Bdellovibrio bacteriovorus: one gene and its partners. The protein of the gene in region 3 binds, or shares a complex with, the protein of the main gene of each other region. Links are inferred from orthologs where the notes say so. Each region holds a gene or a part of one and is shown on either strand. Other genes may lie near its edges.

Region 1 (6,028 bases), on a different replicon or contig from region 3:
GACCACCTGTCAAATAGGAGTCGGCATCACCGGCGTCGGAATGTATGACCCCACCGGATTTTTAGGCCTGACCTTTATCGGGCCATAATCTTAAGACGCGATTCGTGAAGATTCCAGATGTTCTAAGATCAAAGAACAAATTTTTTCAGGTTGAGTTTTAATCGCCAAGTGTCCCGCACCGGTGATAGAAATAACATCTCGGCATCCCATCATATGGGCAAATTTTGAATACGCCACGTGGCTAAATAACATATCTTCTTTATCAAAGATCAGGCGGCAAGAACCGTCGTAAGAAGTCAGCTTTTGCTGCCAAAAATTCCAATCTTCAGAACGTAAGATCCAAGAAAAATGATGAATCATGTGAGCCACAAATTGCAACTTGCGACCTTTCAGATTTTCCACCGCCACGTTGCCTTCGCTGCGTTCATCGCGAAAAATTTGCGCCGCTCGCTTTAAAAAGCGACGACCCATGGGTGTGGCTAACATCACATACACGGATTTTAAGTTTAACGGCAAAGAAAAAAAGAAACGCAACTCCATGGGTAAGAAGTGTTTTACGGGATCCGTCACCATAGGATTGATCAGGATGATCTTATCAATGATATCTCGGTGCTGACATGCCAATCCCCAAGATAAAGCGCCCCCGTAACTTAATCCCGCCAAACTGACTTTTTCTTGGGGGAAAGTATCACGAATGAATTTTGACACCGCTTCGATTTGCACGCTGAAAAACAGTTTATCAGTGGACATGTAGATATGGCTTAAATTCAAGGTGACCACGCGATAGCTTGCCGACAAGTTTTCAGCGATCGTCTCCCAATGCTGAACACTTCCTCCGTAACCATGAAGAAGCAAAAGTAGTGGCCCTTGGCCGCGTTCGCGGTAAGTGATCTTGTGAGACATTCCCTCATTTATCGGTCTTTGACAGAGGGAGTATAACTGGACTTAAGACTTACTTCTTATTTTTGTGATCGTGTTGCTGCGGTTTTTCCGACTTTTCGTGTTTTTCAGGCTTCTCTGGTTTTTCTGATAACAACATCGTGTCGTTCACCGCGTGAGATTCCTGCTGTTTTTGAGAGCGGAAGCCTCGGATTTTTTTGACCTGATTCTCGGAACGATCCACTTGTTCCGAAAGATCGACCGTGACATCCCCGAAACAACGAACCTGGCAGCTAAGACGACGTCCATCGATAAAGTGGCTGGTGCCGATCAGGCTTAGTTCCGCTTTGCTCGGAGGAAGAATGTTAGACTCACCTTCCACGATTTTCACCCGGCATTCCGCACACGACGGAACACCTTTGCAAATCGAACGAATCTCTAACTGATTTTCCGTCGCAATTTTTAAAAGCGTCTTATCAGGCGTACCTTCAACGACGATATTTTGCGGCAAGAATTTAATCTTCATAGTTATTCCTAAACTAGATCGTTATTTCACTACGATCTTTACGAACTTCTTCTTTCCGGCTTTCACGACAAAGCTTTCGCCAGACTTCAGGTTCATTTTCAATTTCGGATCAGATACTTTTTCACCATCAATCTGCACGCCCCCACCAGTGATAAGCCTTGAGCCCTCACCGTTAGAAGCACACAAGCCGGCCGCCACCATCAGGGCGGGCAAACCAATTTCTTGGGCGTTTACCGCGAACTCCGGCACATCGTCCGGCAAACCCTTTTCGACAAAGATACGATTGAATTCATCTTCGGCAGCTTGGGCGGCTGCTTCTGAATGGAAACGTTTGATCAAGAATTTTGCTAAGTTCACTTTCACTTCACGGGGATGTTTGCGTTTTTCTGAAACATCTGTGCGCAGCTGTGACAAACCTTGAGCCCCGATATCAGTTAAAAGCTCATACCAGCGGTACATCAAATCATCTGAAATACGCATGGTTTTACCAAACATATCTTTAGGAGTATCAACCACCGAAATATAGTTATCTAATGACTTAGACATTTTGTTAACGCCATCAATCCCTTCAAGGATCGGCATCGTCAACACACATTGCGATTCTTGTCCATAGGATGATTGCATCTGACGACCTACCAAGAGATTGAACTTTTGATCGGTTCCACCCAATTCAACATCTGACTTTAAATGAACAGAGTCATAACCTTGGGTCAGGGGGTAAAGGAACTCATGAATCGCAATCGGTGTGCCGGAACGGTAACGCTTGGTAAAGTCATCACGCTCTAGCATTTGCGCAACCGTGTATTGCGCCGCCATCTTAATAAACTCTGCCGGCGTCAGCTTATTCATCCAGTGAGAGTTGTAAACAATCTCGGTCTTTTCTGGATCCAGAATTTTAAAGATTTGCTTGGCATAGGTGCGGCCGTTTTCTTCGATCTCTTCGCGAGTCAACATCGGACGCGTTGTGCTTTTTCCGGTCGGATCGCCAATAGCCGCCGTAAAATCCCCGATTAGGAACTGAACTTTGTGCCCAAGATCTTGAAAGGTTTTTAGTTTGTTCAAAACAACAGTGTGCCCGATATGAATATCCGGGCGCGTAGGATCTGCACCCAGTTTGATATTTAAAGGTTTTCCTTTTTTAAGTTTTTTAAGCATGTCTTCATCACTGATGAATTCAGCGACACCAAACTTAATTCTTTCTAACTGCTCTTGAGGACTCAACATCTTAAACAAATCCTTTGCTTAAACTATCGTGCGTGTTCAACAGAACGAGTTTCACGAACAACCGTGATCTTGATGGCGCCTACTTGTGGCATCTCACGCTCAATCTTACGAGCGATATCACGAGACAACATCACGGCTTGATCATCCGTGACTTTGCTGCTTTCAACTAAAACGCGAACGTCTTTACCTGCTTGCAGAGCCAATGTTTTAAGAACCCCGTCAAAGCTGTTCCCGATGCTTTCAAGATCTTCCAAACGGTGAACAAATGAATCCATTTGCGGACGACGTGCGCCCGGACGAGACGAAGACAAGATATAAGCGGCATGAACAATCCACGCCAAGATCGAATGAGGTTTTTCTTCTTCATCATGAGCACGGATCGCGTGACACACATCTTCAGATTCGTTGTATTTTTTGGCCATCTCAGCACCCACTGTCGCATAGCTGCCCTCAACAGTGTGATCAATGGCTTTACCGATGTTGTGAAGCAGACCCGCACGACGCGCGATTTTTACATTCACGCCTAGCTCCCCGGCTAACAACCCCGCGATGTTGGCCACTTCTAAAGCTTGGTTCAAAGCATTCTGCCCTTGGTAGGAACGGTATTTCAGGCCACCGATGATTTTCACTAACTCGGGATGCATGTTCGGGATACCCAGCTCGATCACGTGGCGTTCGCCTTCTTCTTTGATCGATTTCATCAATTCATTGCGTTGCTTTTCAACGACTTCTTCAATACGCGCCGGATGCACGCGTCCATCTTCCATCAATTTTTCAATTGTACGGCGAGCAAGTTCACGGCGAACGGGATCAAATCCAGAAATAACCACCGCTTCTGGCGTATCATCAACGATCAAATCCACACCACAGTGTGCTTCCAACGTTCTGATATTACGTCCCTCACGACCGATGATTTTACCCTTCATCTCGTCACTTGGAAGAGCAAGGACACTCACCGTGCGCTCAGAAGTGTATTCAGACGCAAATCTTGAAAGTGCGGTCGCCAAAATACGTTTGGCTTTTTTCTCAGACTCTTTATTGGCTTCGTCTTCAATTTGGGCGATCTTTTTTGCGGCTTCTTGCTTTGCTTCATCTTCAAGCGCGGAAAGCAATTGTCGACGGGCTTCTTCTTGAGTCATCGCCGCCACAGACTCAAGCTTATTTTTAAGCTGATCGATATGCGCTTCGCCTTTTTTCTCGAGATCTTTGATACGATTTTCAGAGATCGCAATTTTTTCTTCACGGTCCTTAAGAGTATTTAAATAACGATCGTTTTCTTCCATTTTTTGTTTGAATTGATCATCGATCTCTTTCAAACGACGCTCTAACTGAGCCTCTTTGTTTTTAACTGTGGATTTTTGCTTGTGAATGTCCGCTTCAACATTTTTACGGGCGCGGGATTCAAAATCCTTCGCTTTAGTTTCAGAATCTTTTTTAATTTTAGCGGCTTCTGATTTCGCTTTGTTGACGATTCTTTCAGCTTCAACGCGAGCTGATTTTTTAGAATTTTCGTCTTGAATCTTTTTAATGATAAAGACAACCGCACCACCCAAGATAAGCGCAATAATGGCGGTAATTACAATTTCCATTTTCTTACTCCTGATCTTCCTTATGAAAATCCCTGCATGCGACAACCCCAGATTCTGTGATCAGGTAATCCACCTTCACATCATGAGCCTCTGTGGGCAAAGTGTCGGGACTGATCTGAAAATCAAAACAGATACCGACTTTGATCCCCCGGTAGGTTTCAAGAGTCTTGTCGTAAAACCCTTTTCCCTTACCCAGGCGATTGCCATTCTTATTAAAAACTAATCCGGGAACCAACACTCCTTGAAGATCCGTCACCGCGACTTTCGGGGATTGAGCCGACGGCTCCATCACTCCATAAAATCCGGGCGTGAAATCCTGCCCCAGGTAAAACTCTAAAGCTCCCTCGATCATTTTGGGAAAAGCCCATGTTACGCGCGAGATTTTAAAAACCTCTTCAACACTGGCTTCTTCCTTGAGTGCTCGATAAGCGCCCCAAGTTCCACTTTGCTTGAGCATAAAGCCCTGCAAAGCCTGGTTGAGTTGTTGTTGGTTTTGAGCAAGGCCTTGTGCAAATTCTTGAGCACACAAAGACTTAAAGAAGGAACGACATTCCTTTTTAGAGTTCCAATTTCGATTCAAAGGACACTCCAAGAGCTTACAACAAGTTAGTTGTTCAAAACCTTATTGCTGTTGTTCTTGGAATTTTCGAGTTCTAAAGAAATACGCAAAGCTTTCTCTTCAAGCTTTTCAAGCTCGCGATGCGCTTTTCTTTTAAGGAGGATCAGTTCTTCGGCCAAATTCATCGCAGTTAAAACTGCGGCATTCTGGTAAGAACCGTTCTTGGTTACAGACAGGGCTTGATTCATTTTGCTGTTTACAAATTGGACGAGCTCATCCACCGTGGCATCGTCATGAGAGGTTTTTAATTTGTAAGGGACACCCGCGATAAGAAAATCGAAGGTCTTTTTGTCAGAGTTCACCGTCACCTCAGCTGCACAAATCAAAGTAATCCTAAAAGTGTTCCTAAACCTTTTAAAACTCTAGAAAATTCCTAGATCAACACTTTAAAAAGTATAGCCTTTTTCAAAACCCTTGTTCAACAGATTTATTTCTTAGAACAAGTGCATATAATGCCGAGATCACTCCTCTTTTCGCAGGAAATGGAGCGCTGATACAGACGGTCCATCAGATCGTACTCTTGGACTTCATTAAAGTTGCGCGAGTAAGTGGCGCTCACATTGTTAAGCTTCGTGTCATTATACAAGGACTCATCCGATTTAATGGTCGAATTTAAGAGGAAATTATTGATCACCTCTTGTTTTGGGTTTTGACTCTGGTTCTTGGTCAACTTGATGTCGGTGACGACACCCTTGGCGTCGACTTGCTGCAAAATCAGCTCAGTCTCTTTCTTTCTTCCGGGCGGCGTCTTGGTTCGCAGAATCAAGTTGGTAAGTTGTCGCTCCGAGTCCAGGTACTGGACCTTTCTTTGACGCAAAACAGAGTCACGGGTCGGAAACGTTTTGTCCGCCACTTCTTTAAGCAGATTTAAGTCTACCTTAAAGCTGAGCGATTCATTTTCTAGTTCAGGAAAACATTTAATCAGATTTTCGTAAGAGACCGACACGGGTTTTTTGGGCGCGGTTTGCGCAAACGCGATTGCGCCCGTAAGGGCAAATAAAAATGGAAATGCAAACATCCGTGTCATCATCGTGATTCAGGGTAATGAAAGACACGAACGGGTTCAATGCTTTTTCTTTGAACCCGTGTTTTAGATCTTAATAAAGTCCGCCGCCCGTTTTAACGATGACCGCTTTGCCCCCATCGGCTTGAACTTTGTAAACGCCTGGGAAAACAGCCACAAAATCTTGA
Region 2 (6,155 bases), on a different replicon or contig from region 3:
TCTCTCAGTATTCTTAATAAACCCTTTTCTAAAAGCGAAGGTCCATTGGACTCGGGCCTGCGCCGTGCCGGGATGAACTCTGCCTTAGAGGTTGTTGAAAATCGATTCATCTGCAAACTTGAAGCGACGTCATTCTTTTTATAGATTTTTAATTTTTTATCGAAGGTCTCAAAAAAAGTACTATCACTGCCCGGAGATTCCGATTTTCCTAAACACAAGTAACCAGAATTTGTCAGGGCAAAGTGAAAGATCTCAAGGACCCGTTTTTGTAATTCGGGTTCAAAATAAATAAGGACATTTCGACAAGTCACTAAATCCAAACGAACAAAGGGTGGATTTTGAATCATGTCTTGCTTAGCAAAAACCACCATATCACGAATACGTTTTTGCAATTCGAATCGTCCATCGGAAAGTTTGGTAAAATATTTCCTTAAATAATCCTTAGGCAAGGCTAAGAGTGAATCAGAATCGTAAACCCCTTTACGTCCTTCGGCGATAGCATCTTGATCTAAATCCGTCGCAAAGATTTTTACGGGGACGTTGCGATGAATCTTTTCCAAAGCTTCGCACGCCAGAATCGCCAGAGAGTATGCCTCTTCACCGGTCGCACATCCCGCGACCCAGATACGCAAATCTTCCCCGGCACGTTTGGTGGAGATCTGAGTTTCCAGAATTCGTCCCAGTTCTTCAAAAACTTCCGCGTCCCTAAAAAAACTTGTCACGCTGACCAGAAGCTCTTGAGATAAAATGCCCACTTCGCCGGGGGTCCGTTTTAAATACGCTAAATATTCGGACAAAGACTTACAGTGTACCTGCAGCACCCGACGCCACAAACGACGCTGCAAAGTGGAGGGTTTGTACTGAGAAAAATCACTGCCCGTTTTATCGATAAGAATTTTTAGGCACTCTTTCCATTCGGGCGTATTTAACAAGTCGGCTTTTCGCTCTTGAATATGCTCTTCAATCAAGCTCGCCAAGGTTCGACCCATTTCATCAGGCGACAGAATCACATCCACGCAAGCGGTATCAATCGCTGCCTGAGGCATCCCATCATATTTCGCCGAAAAGCCATCTTGGGCCAAGGTCAAACCACCCGCGTGATGAATCGCTCTGATCCCTTCAGATCCATCAGATCCCGTTCCTGAAAGGATAATACCGACACCGTTCTCTCTCCAAAACTGACCTAAAGAAATAAAAAACGTGTCAATAGATGGAATGGGTCGTTTATCAATATCTGATTCTTCCAGAAACAAAGATTTATCATCGACGCGGATATTCATATTCGGTGGAACGATGTAAATATGGCCTTTTTTTAATCGCGCTTCGTGAGTGGCCGCGATAACGGGAATCTTGCTTTGCTTTGCAAGAAGCTCTACCAGCATGCTTTTACCATGGGGTGCTAAATGCTGAGCCACTATCAACGTGTCTGAAAAGTCTTTTGAGATATTAGAAATAAGAGATGTCAACGCCTCAAGACCGCCAGCTGAAGCGCCCACTCCAATCAGTCTTTTCGGGGAATTTTCCACGGGTGTTTTACTGGGCATTCACGATCCTCCGAAACGAAGCCTGGGGACAACTTTATCAGACTTCCGGCGCAGAGTCTCGGTATATACGCACACAGTCCCTCTTCTGCCTTTGGTCAATTTCGTGGATGTAATTTAAAAGTTTTTTGTAGAAATGCAAAAAAATAAAAAAGATGGCGTTTGCCATCTTTTTTTTAAACTTGCTTTGCTTTATCCGAACTTAAATCTAAGCGCGACCCGTAGAGCCAAAACCGCCCGCACCGCGAACAGTTTCTGAAAGATCCCCCACCACTTCAAATTGCGCTTGGTAAACCGGGGCAATCACCAACTGCGCACAACGTTCTTGATCGTTGATCGTCACCGCTTCCGTCCCCAGATTGATGATGATCAACTTTACTTCGCCGCGGTAATCCGCATCGATCGTTCCGGGAGTATTTAAAACCGTGATGCCGTTTTTAGCGGCAAAACCACTGCGCGGACGAGCTTGAATTTCAAAGCCCAATGGAATTTCAAAAGAAAGACCCGTTGGGATCATCGCGCGTTGACCCGGGTTTAAAACCACCGGGGACGCCAGCTGCGCGCGCACATCAAAACCACTTGCGCCCACGGATTGATATTGCGGAAGCTCGCCATTGAAGTTTTCTAATTTTTTGATTTTAACGTTCACTTTTTGCATCTTCAAATTTCCTTATAAAGAAAGATCTTCCCACCAAGTTTTTAGCTCGTTCACACCGTGACCCAATAAAACCCCGGATGCTTTGTCTAAATGCAACTCGCTTCGAATATAGTCATTCACCGTATCGACGGTCACTTTTTTAATTTCTTCGATCACCGTGTCGACCGACTTATAACGTCCAAAAACGATTTCGTTCACGGCTAAAGACGTCATGCGATTTTCGATATCATCCGAACCCAACAAAATGTTCCCAATGACTTGGGTTTTAAACATTTCCACATCTGATTTAGTGACGCCATTTTTACGCAGTTTTTCAAATTCTTTAGAAATTAGATCGCCCACTTTGCGCGCATTCTTGGTTTCAGTCCCCGCGTAAATCGTAAGCATGCCCGAATCGATATGCGAATTAAGCATCGAATGAATGGTATAAACCAGGCCTTTCTTTTCACGCACACTTTGATAAAGCTTCGAGGTCATACCTCCGCCCAACAAAGTATTCGCAATCACCGCTTCAAAACGGCGAGAGTCTTTAAAGCTGGCGGTCGGCAAACCCAAAAGCAAATGCACTTGTTCTGCCGGTCTTTCAACGACGTGACGACGCTTTAACCAACGAGGCGCTTTGCGCGTGTCTTTCAGCTGGGACTTTTTCTTCTTACCCAAGCGTTTTTCCACACCCTTCATAAGCTCCGTGTGATCTAAACATCCCGCCGCACTGACGATGATGTTTTTGCCGGTGTAGGTTTTTTTATAATAATCTAAAACTTGGCTTTGCTTCATGTTAACCAATGAAGCCGGTGTCCCCAAGATCGGACGAGCTAAAGGATGATTTCCATAAACTTGTTCATAAAACACGTCATAAATCAGCTCTTCATGATTGTCTTCAGACATAGCAATTTCTTGTAAGACCACGCTTTTTTCTAAAGCGAATTCTTTTTGCACAAGATGCATATTAGAAACAAGATCAGAGAGTACATCTAAAGCCATTTCCCAGTGATCTTTTAAAACAAGCGCATGATAGCAAGTATATTCCCGCGTGGTGTACGCGTTTAATTCCCCACCCAAGGCTTCTAAAGATTTTGCGATCTGATAAGCGGAACGAGATTTTGTTCCCTTAAAAACCAGGTGTTCTAACAAGTGAGAAATCCCCGCCACGGCCGGCGCTTCATCTCGAGTTCCCGTTAAAACCCAGATACTGATAGAAACAGCACGGGATACGGGGTGAAGTTCACTCACCACTCGTATCCCGTTAGAAAGTTCAGATTTGTTGAACTTTGTATTCATTTATTTTTATTTACTGACTTAAAAGCGCTTTGCGAGAAAGTTTCACGCGACCTGAACGGTCGACTTCTAGAACTTTCACGTCGATCACTTCGCCTTCTTTCAATACGTCTGTAACGGCACGAACGCGCTCGTTAGAGATTTCAGAAATATGCAAAAGACCTTGAGTGCCTGGAAGGATCTCAACAAACGCTCCGAATTCGGCGATCTTAACGATCTTACCTTTGTAGACCTTGCCGACTTCCGCTTCCGCAATGATGTCGTTGATCATCGCAATAGCTTTTTTCGTTGCTTCAGGATCCGCCGAAGCTACGTGGATAGTTCCGTCGTCTTCGATTTCGATTTTAACGCCCGTTGCTTCCGTGATGCCACGGATGACTTTACCGCCAGAACCGATAACTTCGCGGATCTTGTCTGGTTTGATTTTGATCGTCTCAATACGCGGAGCAAATTCAGAGATTTGACCACGAGGAGTTTTGATCACTTTTTCCATTTCATTCAAGATATGCGCGCGGCCTTCCTTCGCTTGTGCTAAAGCCGTCTCCATCACTTCAAAAGAAACAGAATCAATCTTAATATCCATTTGCAGGGCCGTGATACCTTGTGAAGTCCCCGCCACTTTAAAGTCCATATCTCCTAAAGCATCTTCATCACCCAGGATGTCAGAAAGAACGGCTACGCGGTTCCCTTCTTTGATCAAGCCCATCGCGATACCCGCAACATTGGCTTTTAACGGAACACCCGCATCAAGAAGTGCTGTCGTCCCGGCACACACGGTACCCATTGAAGATGAACCATTCGATTCAAGAACCTCAGACACGATACGGATGGTGTAAGGGAATTTTTCGAAATCAGGAAGAACCGATTTCAAAGCGCGCTCTGCTAAGTTTCCGTGACCGATCTCACGGCGACCTGTACCGCCCATACGACCTACTTCGCCCACTGAATATGGAGGGAAGTTGTAGTGAAGCATGAACTTGCGTTTTTGCAAACCCGTCAAAGCATCGATCATTTGTTCGTCATCACCCGTACCCAAAGTCACCGTGCCAAGAACTTGCGTCTCACCACGAGTAAAGAGTCCTGATCCATGCGCACGTGGCAACAAGCCCACTTCATTGGCGATAGGACGAACCGTTTTTACATCACGACCGTCAATACGAACCGCGCGATCTAAGATCATAGAACGAGCTTCTTGGTATTTTAAATCATCAACGATAGCGCTCAGTTCTTTTTTACGTTGTTTCAAAAGATCTTTGTCAGTCACAGTGCTTAGCAAAGCTTTTTCAGCTTGAGCTGCCGCCTCGTTAGCTGCTGCATAACGATCTTGCTTAATGCGGATCGAAAGAGCTTCGGCGATTTTCGGACGAAGGAAATTTTCAGCCGCTGTTTTGAAATCAGCATCAATAGCAGGAGGTGTAAACGCACGTTTCGCTGTTGATCCTGTTTTTTCACGCAATTCATCCTGCGCGTTTAAAAGAGGCATCATGGATTGGTGACCGAATTTCAAAGCTGCTAGTACGTCCGCTTCAGAGATAAACTTCGTTTCACCTTCCACCATCAAAAGACCATTGCGAGTACCCGCAACGATCAAATCCATGTCTGATTTTTCCATTTGTTGTGGTGTTGGATTGGCAATAAATTGACCATCAACGCGACCTACTTGAATCGCACATGTTGGACCGTTGAATGGAATGTCAGAAACGTGCAATGCGGCTGAAGCCCCAAGACTTGCCAAAATTTCTAATGGGAATGAACCGTCTGCAGAAAGAACTGTACCGACGATTTGTGTTTCGTAACGGTAGCCCTCAGGAAATGAAGGACGGATCGGACGATCGATCAAACGCGCGGTTAATACGGCATCGTTTGTTGGTTTGGCTTCACGTTTGAAGTAACCACCGGGAATTTTACCAGTCGCATAGAATTTTTCGATGTATTCAACTGTCAGTGGGAAGAAATCTAGTTCAGAAGCTTTTTTAGAGGACACTGCAGTAACAAGAACCATGTTGTTACCACAAGAGACAAGCACGGATCCATCTGCTTGTTTTGCCAAACGGCCTGTTTCGATGGTAATCTGTTTTCCGCCCACCGAGGTAGTTACAGTCGTTTTCATTAATTCTCCTTGAATTCTTTTACAAAAGCTTTTGTGCTCTTGTTGTTTTGTCTCCTGTTTTTTCTTTTTTCAGGAGAGGTTTTTTTCATTACCGCTTTTTAGAAGCGGGTGTATTTTTATTTGGGATAGCGACCCTCTTGCCGACACTCCATCTTCGACGCAGTGAAAACTTAGGGCCAAAAAAACCAGAAGGGGCTTTTTTAGCCCCCTCAGGATTGTCTTATTACTTACGGATATCAAGTGCTTTGATAAGCGCTTGGTAGCGTGTTCCGTCTTTGCGGTGAAGGTAATCCAAAAGCTTACGGCGTTTGTTAACCATTGTTACTAGACCACGGCGACCGTGGTGATCTTTTTTGTGAGTTGCGAAGTGAGTGGTCAAATCGTTGATTTTTGCAGTCAACAACGCCACTTGAACTTCTGGAGAACCCGTATCAAGATCTGCTGTTTTGAATTTTTTAACGATTTGCGCTTTGTTGTCTTTAGTGACCGCCATTAAGGTCTCCTTTTGTTTGCACTTCGACTTTGTCGAAGTATTTTAGGCTTCTAAGGCCTTGCCAATATTGATCTC
Region 3 (6,192 bases):
TTTCAATCAACGGAAAGTGCTCGACCTTAGTCTGATAATTATGGCCGCAGGGTTCTTAGGCGGACGTCTTTTTCACATTCTTTATGAAGAACCTACTTATTATTTCCAAGACCCCGTCCAAATGCTCGCATTTTGGAATGGTGGATTCGTCTTTTACGGTGGCGTTTTATTGGCGGCCCCAGCTGCTCTTTTTTATTTGTACAAAACAGATCGCGAAAACATCCCGCCCTATTTAGACCTTTTTGCTCCGGTATTGGCTGTTACCTACGCGATAGGACGCGGAGCTTGTTTGCTGGCAGGATGTTGTTATGGAAAATACTGCGAACTTCCATGGGCCGTGAGTGGTCGTCATCCCACCCAAGCTTATTCCGCTCTTTGGGAAATCGGTGTGGTCTTTATATTATTGGGATTAGAAAAGCAGAATAAAAGACCGGGATTTATTTTCTATTTGTGGATGATCTTGCACGGCCTGGGTCGACTGATGATGGAGGCTTTTCGCGATGACTTCCGCGGACCTCATTGGGGCCTGTCAGTTTCGAGCTGGATCAGCGTATTCATTATCTCCATAGGGGTTTTTCTCATTTTGAGACGCCCCAAAAATACCAGCAAAGCTAAGTAGCTACATACCATGAAGTGACGGAAAACGGCGGTCCCCATGAAAAATGTAAACATTTTTAAATCCCCAATTCTTCCTTACTTTATTTGAACACCACCTCTGTTTGGCACGAGTCCTGAAATAGACCCTTATTGAAGAGGTGTCTTATGAAAAAACTGGTCATAACATTCATCGCGCTGTACTCAGCGTTCGCATTGACGGCTTGTCCTGATGGCGGCGGTGGCGGAACGACAATGATTCCGACGTGTCCGGCCACGCATGTTTTTGATTCCAATCAAAACGCATGTATTCCTATAAATGGAAGCGGCATCGTCACACCTAATAATGGACCAGTCAGATATTACGACTTCAATCGTCGTTTCCAACAATCTGGTTGGGGTGTTCAACAACAGCAAGGCGATATGCAAATCGTAAACCGCGATGCTTACAAATCTTTCCTTAAAGAATCGATGGCGGTTTGTGATCGCCTTATTCACGGTTATGATGCTTGGCTTGCACGATGTGACTCGTGGACTTCGGGCTCTTTTGAATTGGCTGTACAGATCGGTCAAAACTTGCGTCCATTCTTAAGCTTCACCGCATACCCAGCTCCAAGTTACTTTCAGGGATACCTCAGTATCGGTGTTCATGGTGGCGGTATGATTTTCAATCCGCTAGTTCTTTCATCTGATACGACTTTCAGTTTGATCAACAATAGCAAAGGTTTTGAAATCCGCGCTTACGGTTCTTACATGAATGGTGGCGGTTTACGTCTGATCCAAATCCAAGTTCACCAAGGCACTTTGGCGGACGGATATTTAAACTACGAGCTTTGGTACCCGTACAACGGCCATGCAACGAAGATTGCAACCGGCAAATTGAAACGCTTCTAAGCTATTTTAACAAGGCGCAGGAAATTTCTTGCGCCTCTTGCCCTTCCAAAAACTCTCCTCCATTCTCTGACCATGACAGAAAATTCCAAACCCCGCGAAATCAAATGTCCCAAATGTGGGAAACTCACCGTTTACTCCTCTGAAAACGCCTTTCGACCTTTTTGTTCTGAACGCTGCAAAACCAATGATCTGGGTGCATGGGCTGATGAAAGTTACCGCATTCCGGTCGCGCCTTCTTCAAGTGATTCTTTAAGTGTTGGCCTTGATGATGACGATTGGGATGACTCCGAAAGCCGCCACTAGAGTCGTTTTCATATTTTGCTATTGACGAACATGTGATTTTGCATTTTCATGAGCAAGTCATTGGATGACGAAGAACGATCATCAAGATTTTTTATTACAACGAAATGACACATACACGTGTCGAAAAAAGAGGAGTTCAAATGAACAAAGCTCAACTAATCGAAAAAATCGCTACTGAAACTAAAGTTTCTAAAGCTCAAGCTGAAAACATCCTTGATTGCGCTGTTGAAAACATCAAAAAAGCAGTTAAAAAAGGTGACGATGTTAAACTTGTTGGCTTCGGTACTTTCACTAAAGCTAAACGTAAAGCTCGCACTGGTCGCAACCCACAAACTGGTAAAGCGATCAAAATCCCAGCTGCATGGGCTCCGAAATTCCGCGCTGGCGCTGAATTCAAAGCTATGGTTAAGTAATCTCCTTACAGAGAATTGCTACTTAGCGAAAAAACCCACGATACAAATCGTGGGTTTTTTTTTGGCCCTTTTCTTTGCCTGCTCCTCGTAGTAGCCTTGGTCCATGGCAAGTTTCTCTAAAAAAATCAAAAGAATCGGCGTCTACACCAGTGGTGGTGACGCTCCCGGAATGAATGCGGCCATTCGCGCTGTCGTTCGCGTCAGTATCGCACAAAATCTAGAAGTGTACGGAATTACCGCAGGGTATCTGGGCATGCTAGAAAATGAAATGAACCCTCTGCAACTTCGCGATATGGCCAATATTATTCAGCGCGGAGGTACAATTTTAAAAACCGCCCGTTCGACTGAAATGATGAAACCCGAAGGTCGCACAAAGGCGGCTACCAATTTAAAAAACCTAGGCATTGATGCTTTAGTTTGTATTGGCGGAGACGGATCTTTCCGTGGAGCGCATGCTTTATGGGAAGAACACCAAATTCCTATCGTCGGTGTTCCTGGAACTATCGATAATGATATTTTTGGCAGCGACAAAACCATCGGATTTGACACCGCGGTGAACACGGCGTTGGAAGCCATCGACCGCATTCGGGATACCGCCGCTTCTCACGATCGTCTTTTCATCGTGGAGGTGATGGGTCGCAACTCAGGGTTCATCGCTTCTTACGTCGGACTTGCCGGTGGTGCGGAGGAAATTTTCACGCCAGAAAATGTGGCTTCCGTAGATAAATCTATCGAGAGAATCAAAGAATCCATTCGTCGCGGAAAAACCAGCAGCATTTTGATCACTGCCGAAGGTCAAAAACCAGGTCGCGCTTACGACTTGGCCGATGCTATTCGTAAAAAATCTGGAATGGACGCCAAAGTCTGCATCTTGGGTCATCAACAACGCGGGGGATCTCCAACCGCAGCAGATCGTATTTTAGCCAGTCGCATGGGCGCTGCCGCCGTAGACGCCCTTATGCATGGTCAATGTGATATCATGATCGGCACTGAGGGTGAAAGATTGGTACAAGTTCCTTTGGACTTAGTCACGAAGAACGAAAAGAAAACCCAAATGGATTTGCTATCGCTCGCGTCAGTTCTTGCTACTTAAGCGGCCGGGCCGGCAGAGCGGAGCGGCGAAAGCCATGAAGCTGAAGCAGCTTTAACTTGACCTCATTTCTAGATGCTTGAATTCTAAGGGATATCTTTAGACAAAGCATAAGAAATGAGGATCCATGAAACGTCTACTTGTTAGCCTTCTTGTTGTGTTGCCGCTTCTTTCGGGCTGCACAAAAAAAACCAACGAAATTCTTATCGGGGAATACGACTCTCTGACCGGCAGTGATGCGACTTTTGGTCTTAGCACCAACAAGGGCGTACGTATGGCGTTTGATGAAGTGAATGATGCTGGGGGTATCAAAGGAAAAAAACTTTCTTTGATCACTCTTGATGACCAAGGAAAAAATGAAGAAGCGGCCGCGGCCGTGACTCGTTTGATTACGCAAAACAACGTGGTCGCCATCATCGGTGGCGTTGCCAGCGGACGCTCAAAAGCAGCGGCTCCCATCGCGCAATCTCATAAAATTCCTTTTGTCTCCCCTGCATCGACAAACCCCGATGTGACAAAAATCGGTGATCATGTTTTCCGTGTCTGCTTTATTGATCCTTTCCAAGGCTTCGTGATGGCGAAGTTTGCGACAGAAAACTTGAAGATTAAAAAAGTCGCCATCTTACGCGACGTCAAAAATGATTACAGCGTTGGCTTGGCAGATGTTTTTAATACTGAATTTAAAAAATCCGGTGGCGAAATCGTGGCAGATCTAAGCTATCAAGCCGGTGATATTGATTTCAAAGCTCAGTTGACTCAAATTCGCTCTAAAAACCCAGAGGCTATTTACGTTCCGGGCTATTACACCGAAGTTGGCTTGATCGCCCAACAAGCTCGTCAGCTGGGTATCAAAGCTCCTTTGATGGGTGGTGACGGATGGGACAGCGAAAAGTTATTTGAAATCGGTAAGCAAGCTATCAACGGAAGCTATTACTCAAATCACTACACGACGGAATCGACAGATCCAGCGGTGACAGAGTTCGTAAAGAAATTCAAAGCGAAATACAATGAGACTCCAGATGCATTGGCAGCTTTAGGTTATGATGCTGCAAAAATCTTGATCGCGGCTTTAGAACGTTCTGCAGACTTGTCATCTAAATCAATCCGTGATGAACTGGCTAAGACTAAAGATTTCGGCGGCGTTACTGGAAAAATCACTTTGAACGAAAATCGCGATGCAACGAAGAGTGCCGTGGTTATTCAAGTGGACGGTAATGCTCGTAAGTACATGACTACGATCACTCCATAAAGGAAGTACACGACGCATGCAGGATTTCATTCAACATATAATCAACGGCATCAGTCTTGGCTCCATTTACGCTCTGATCGCCCTTGGTTACACCATGGTGTATGGAATCCTGAAAATGATCAACTTCGCCCATGCCGACGTTTATATGATCGGCGCTTTTGTCGCCTACTATGCGGCACGCCTCATGGGGCTTGAAACCAGCCCCGGTGTTTTCACTTTAATTCTATTGTTAGTGGTGGCGATGTTCTTTTGCAGTCTTTTGGGACTGACCATTGAACGCTTCGCTTATCGTCCTTTACGTAAAGCTCCAAAATTAAATATTCTGATCACGGCCATCGGGGTGAGCTTGTTTCTTCAATACTCTGCCCAAGTTGTTTTTGGTGCCGATCCCAAAGTTTTCCCCGAAGTTATGAATGATTTTGTCTTGTTTAGCATCGGCGCTATTGAAATTAAATCTTTTGATGTCACCGTCCTTATCGTCAGCGTTCTGGCAATGCTGGCTTTGCAGTTTTTAATTTTTAAAACCAAGTTAGGTAAAGCCATGCGCGCCGTCAGCGCGAATTCTTCTGTGGCAAGCTTGATGGGTGTAAACCCGGATAAAATCATCGCCTTTACTTTCGTCGTCGGTTCTTGCTTAGCGGCCATCGGCAGTATTCTGGTGGGAATGAAATATCCTAAGATCGACCCCTTAATGGGCATGATGATTGGGATGAAGGCCTTTGTCGCCGCTGTCCTCGGAGGCATCGGCAATGTAGGCGGCGCTGTTTTAGGAGCCTTGATCATGGGTCTGTCTGAAGAAATGGTGGTCGCTTATATTTCTAGTACATACCGCGATGCCTTCGCATTCGGGATATTGATTGTGATCTTAATCTTCCGTCCGGCTGGCATCTTGGGCAAATACACGGTGGAGAAAGTCTAATGAAGGCTTTTAAAAATCCACTTTTAAGTTTACTTGCCCTGATCGCCGTTGGTTTTGTTTTTAGTTTCGGATTTAATTCATACATTCAGTTGATCGTGCTATTTGCGGCCGTGAACTGTTTACTGGCGATGAGTTTAAATCTGGTCAATGGTTACACCGGACAATTTTCATTAGGCCATGCCGGATTTATGGCTATCGGCGCCTACTTTACTGCTTATGCCAGCACAAAGTGGAACTTCATGCCGGAATCATTAAGATTTGTAGAATTCTTTTTATTTGCGATCGGTGCCGGGCTCATGGCGGCGGTGGCGGGGTTTTTGGTGGGCTTACCTTCATTGCGTTTAAAAGGTGACTATCTGGCCATTGTCACTTTGGGATTTGGTGAAATCATCCGCGTGACCTTATTAAACATGGATTTCTTAGGGGGACCTCGGGGTTATTCGGGAATTCCAAGCTTTGGCTCTTTTATCTATTCTTTTAGTTTCGCTTCCGTTTGGTTGTTGATCTGCTTTTTTGCGATTTGGCGCGTGATGCATTCCACTTATGGCCGCGGTTTTTTGAGCGTGCGTGAAGATGAAATCGCGGCAGAAAGCATGGGGATCAACACCACGCGCATGAAAGTGCGTGCCTTTGTGATGTCGAGTTTTTTTGCTGGCGTGGCGGGTGCCTTATATGCTCACTTCACTAATTTCATCAGTCCGTCGTCATTCACCTTCTTGCAAAGTGTAAA

The links.
Region 1: pfkA (region 3) and rny share a complex: the UniProt entries of both Bacillus subtilis proteins name them as parts of the possible RNA degradosome complex. The link is inferred for Bdellovibrio bacteriovorus from one-to-one orthologs.
Region 2: pfkA (region 3) and pnp share a complex: the UniProt entries of both Bacillus subtilis proteins name them as parts of the possible RNA degradosome complex. The link is inferred for Bdellovibrio bacteriovorus from one-to-one orthologs.

Annotation. Positions count from the first base shown.
Region 1 is NZ_LUKE01000006.1:274,373-280,400, reverse strand. Bases 1,936-4,758 are described here. They hold rny (ribonuclease Y), read right to left. Parts: upstream 4,219-4,758; coding sequence 2,653-4,218; downstream 1,936-2,652. Other genes in these bases: AZI86_RS18180 (5-formyltetrahydrofolate cyclo-ligase), read right to left, coding at 4,223-4,758; tyrS (tyrosine--tRNA ligase), read right to left, coding at 1,936-2,629. Outside these bases: AZI86_RS18205 (beta strand repeat-containing protein), read left to right, coding at 1-88; AZI86_RS18200 (alpha/beta fold hydrolase), read right to left, coding at 91-903; AZI86_RS18195 (2Fe-2S iron-sulfur cluster-binding protein), read right to left, coding at 953-1,405; more of tyrS, read right to left, coding at 1,427-1,935; more of AZI86_RS18180, read right to left, coding at 4,759-4,798; AZI86_RS18175 (cell division protein ZapA), read right to left, coding at 4,825-5,139; AZI86_RS18170 (hypothetical protein), read right to left, coding at 5,265-5,867; AZI86_RS18165 (hypothetical protein), read right to left, coding at 5,935-6,028. UniProt on the Bacillus subtilis protein: Endoribonuclease that initiates mRNA decay. Initiates the decay of all SAM-dependent riboswitches, such as yitJ riboswitch. Involved in processing of the gapA operon mRNA, it cleaves between cggR and gapA.
Region 2 is NZ_LUKE01000002.1:307,009-313,163, forward strand. Bases 3,040-5,989 are described here. They hold pnp (polyribonucleotide nucleotidyltransferase), read right to left. Parts: upstream 5,588-5,989; coding sequence 3,491-5,587; downstream 3,040-3,490. Other genes in these bases: AZI86_RS11975 (M16 family metallopeptidase), read right to left, coding at 3,040-3,480; rpsO (30S ribosomal protein S15), read right to left, coding at 5,811-5,989. Also shown: AZI86_RS11965 (CheR family methyltransferase), read right to left, coding at 1-1,544; dut (dUTP diphosphatase), read right to left, coding at 1,750-2,199; more of AZI86_RS11975, read right to left, coding at 2,212-3,039; more of rpsO, read right to left, coding at 5,990-6,080. UniProt on the Bacillus subtilis protein: Involved in mRNA degradation. Catalyzes the phosphorolysis of single-stranded polyribonucleotides processively in the 3'- to 5'-direction. Necessary for competence development in Bacillus subtilis.
Region 3 is NZ_LUKE01000001.1:789,225-795,416, forward strand. What follows is about bases 1,316-4,302. They hold pfkA (6-phosphofructokinase), read left to right. Parts: upstream 1,316-2,307; coding sequence 2,308-3,297; downstream 3,298-4,302. Other genes in these bases: AZI86_RS03735 (hypothetical protein), read left to right, coding at 1,316-1,488; AZI86_RS03740 (DNA gyrase inhibitor YacG), read left to right, coding at 1,561-1,791; AZI86_RS03745 (HU family DNA-binding protein), read left to right, coding at 1,932-2,204; AZI86_RS03755 (ABC transporter substrate-binding protein), read left to right, coding at 3,422-4,302. In the rest of the region: AZI86_RS03730 (prolipoprotein diacylglyceryl transferase), read left to right, coding at 1-619; more of AZI86_RS03735, read left to right, coding at 763-1,315; more of AZI86_RS03755, read left to right, coding at 4,303-4,543; AZI86_RS03760 (branched-chain amino acid ABC transporter permease), read left to right, coding at 4,560-5,462; AZI86_RS03765 (branched-chain amino acid ABC transporter permease), read left to right, coding at 5,462-6,192. UniProt on the Bacillus subtilis protein: Catalyzes the phosphorylation of D-fructose 6-phosphate to fructose 1,6-bisphosphate by ATP, the first committing step of glycolysis.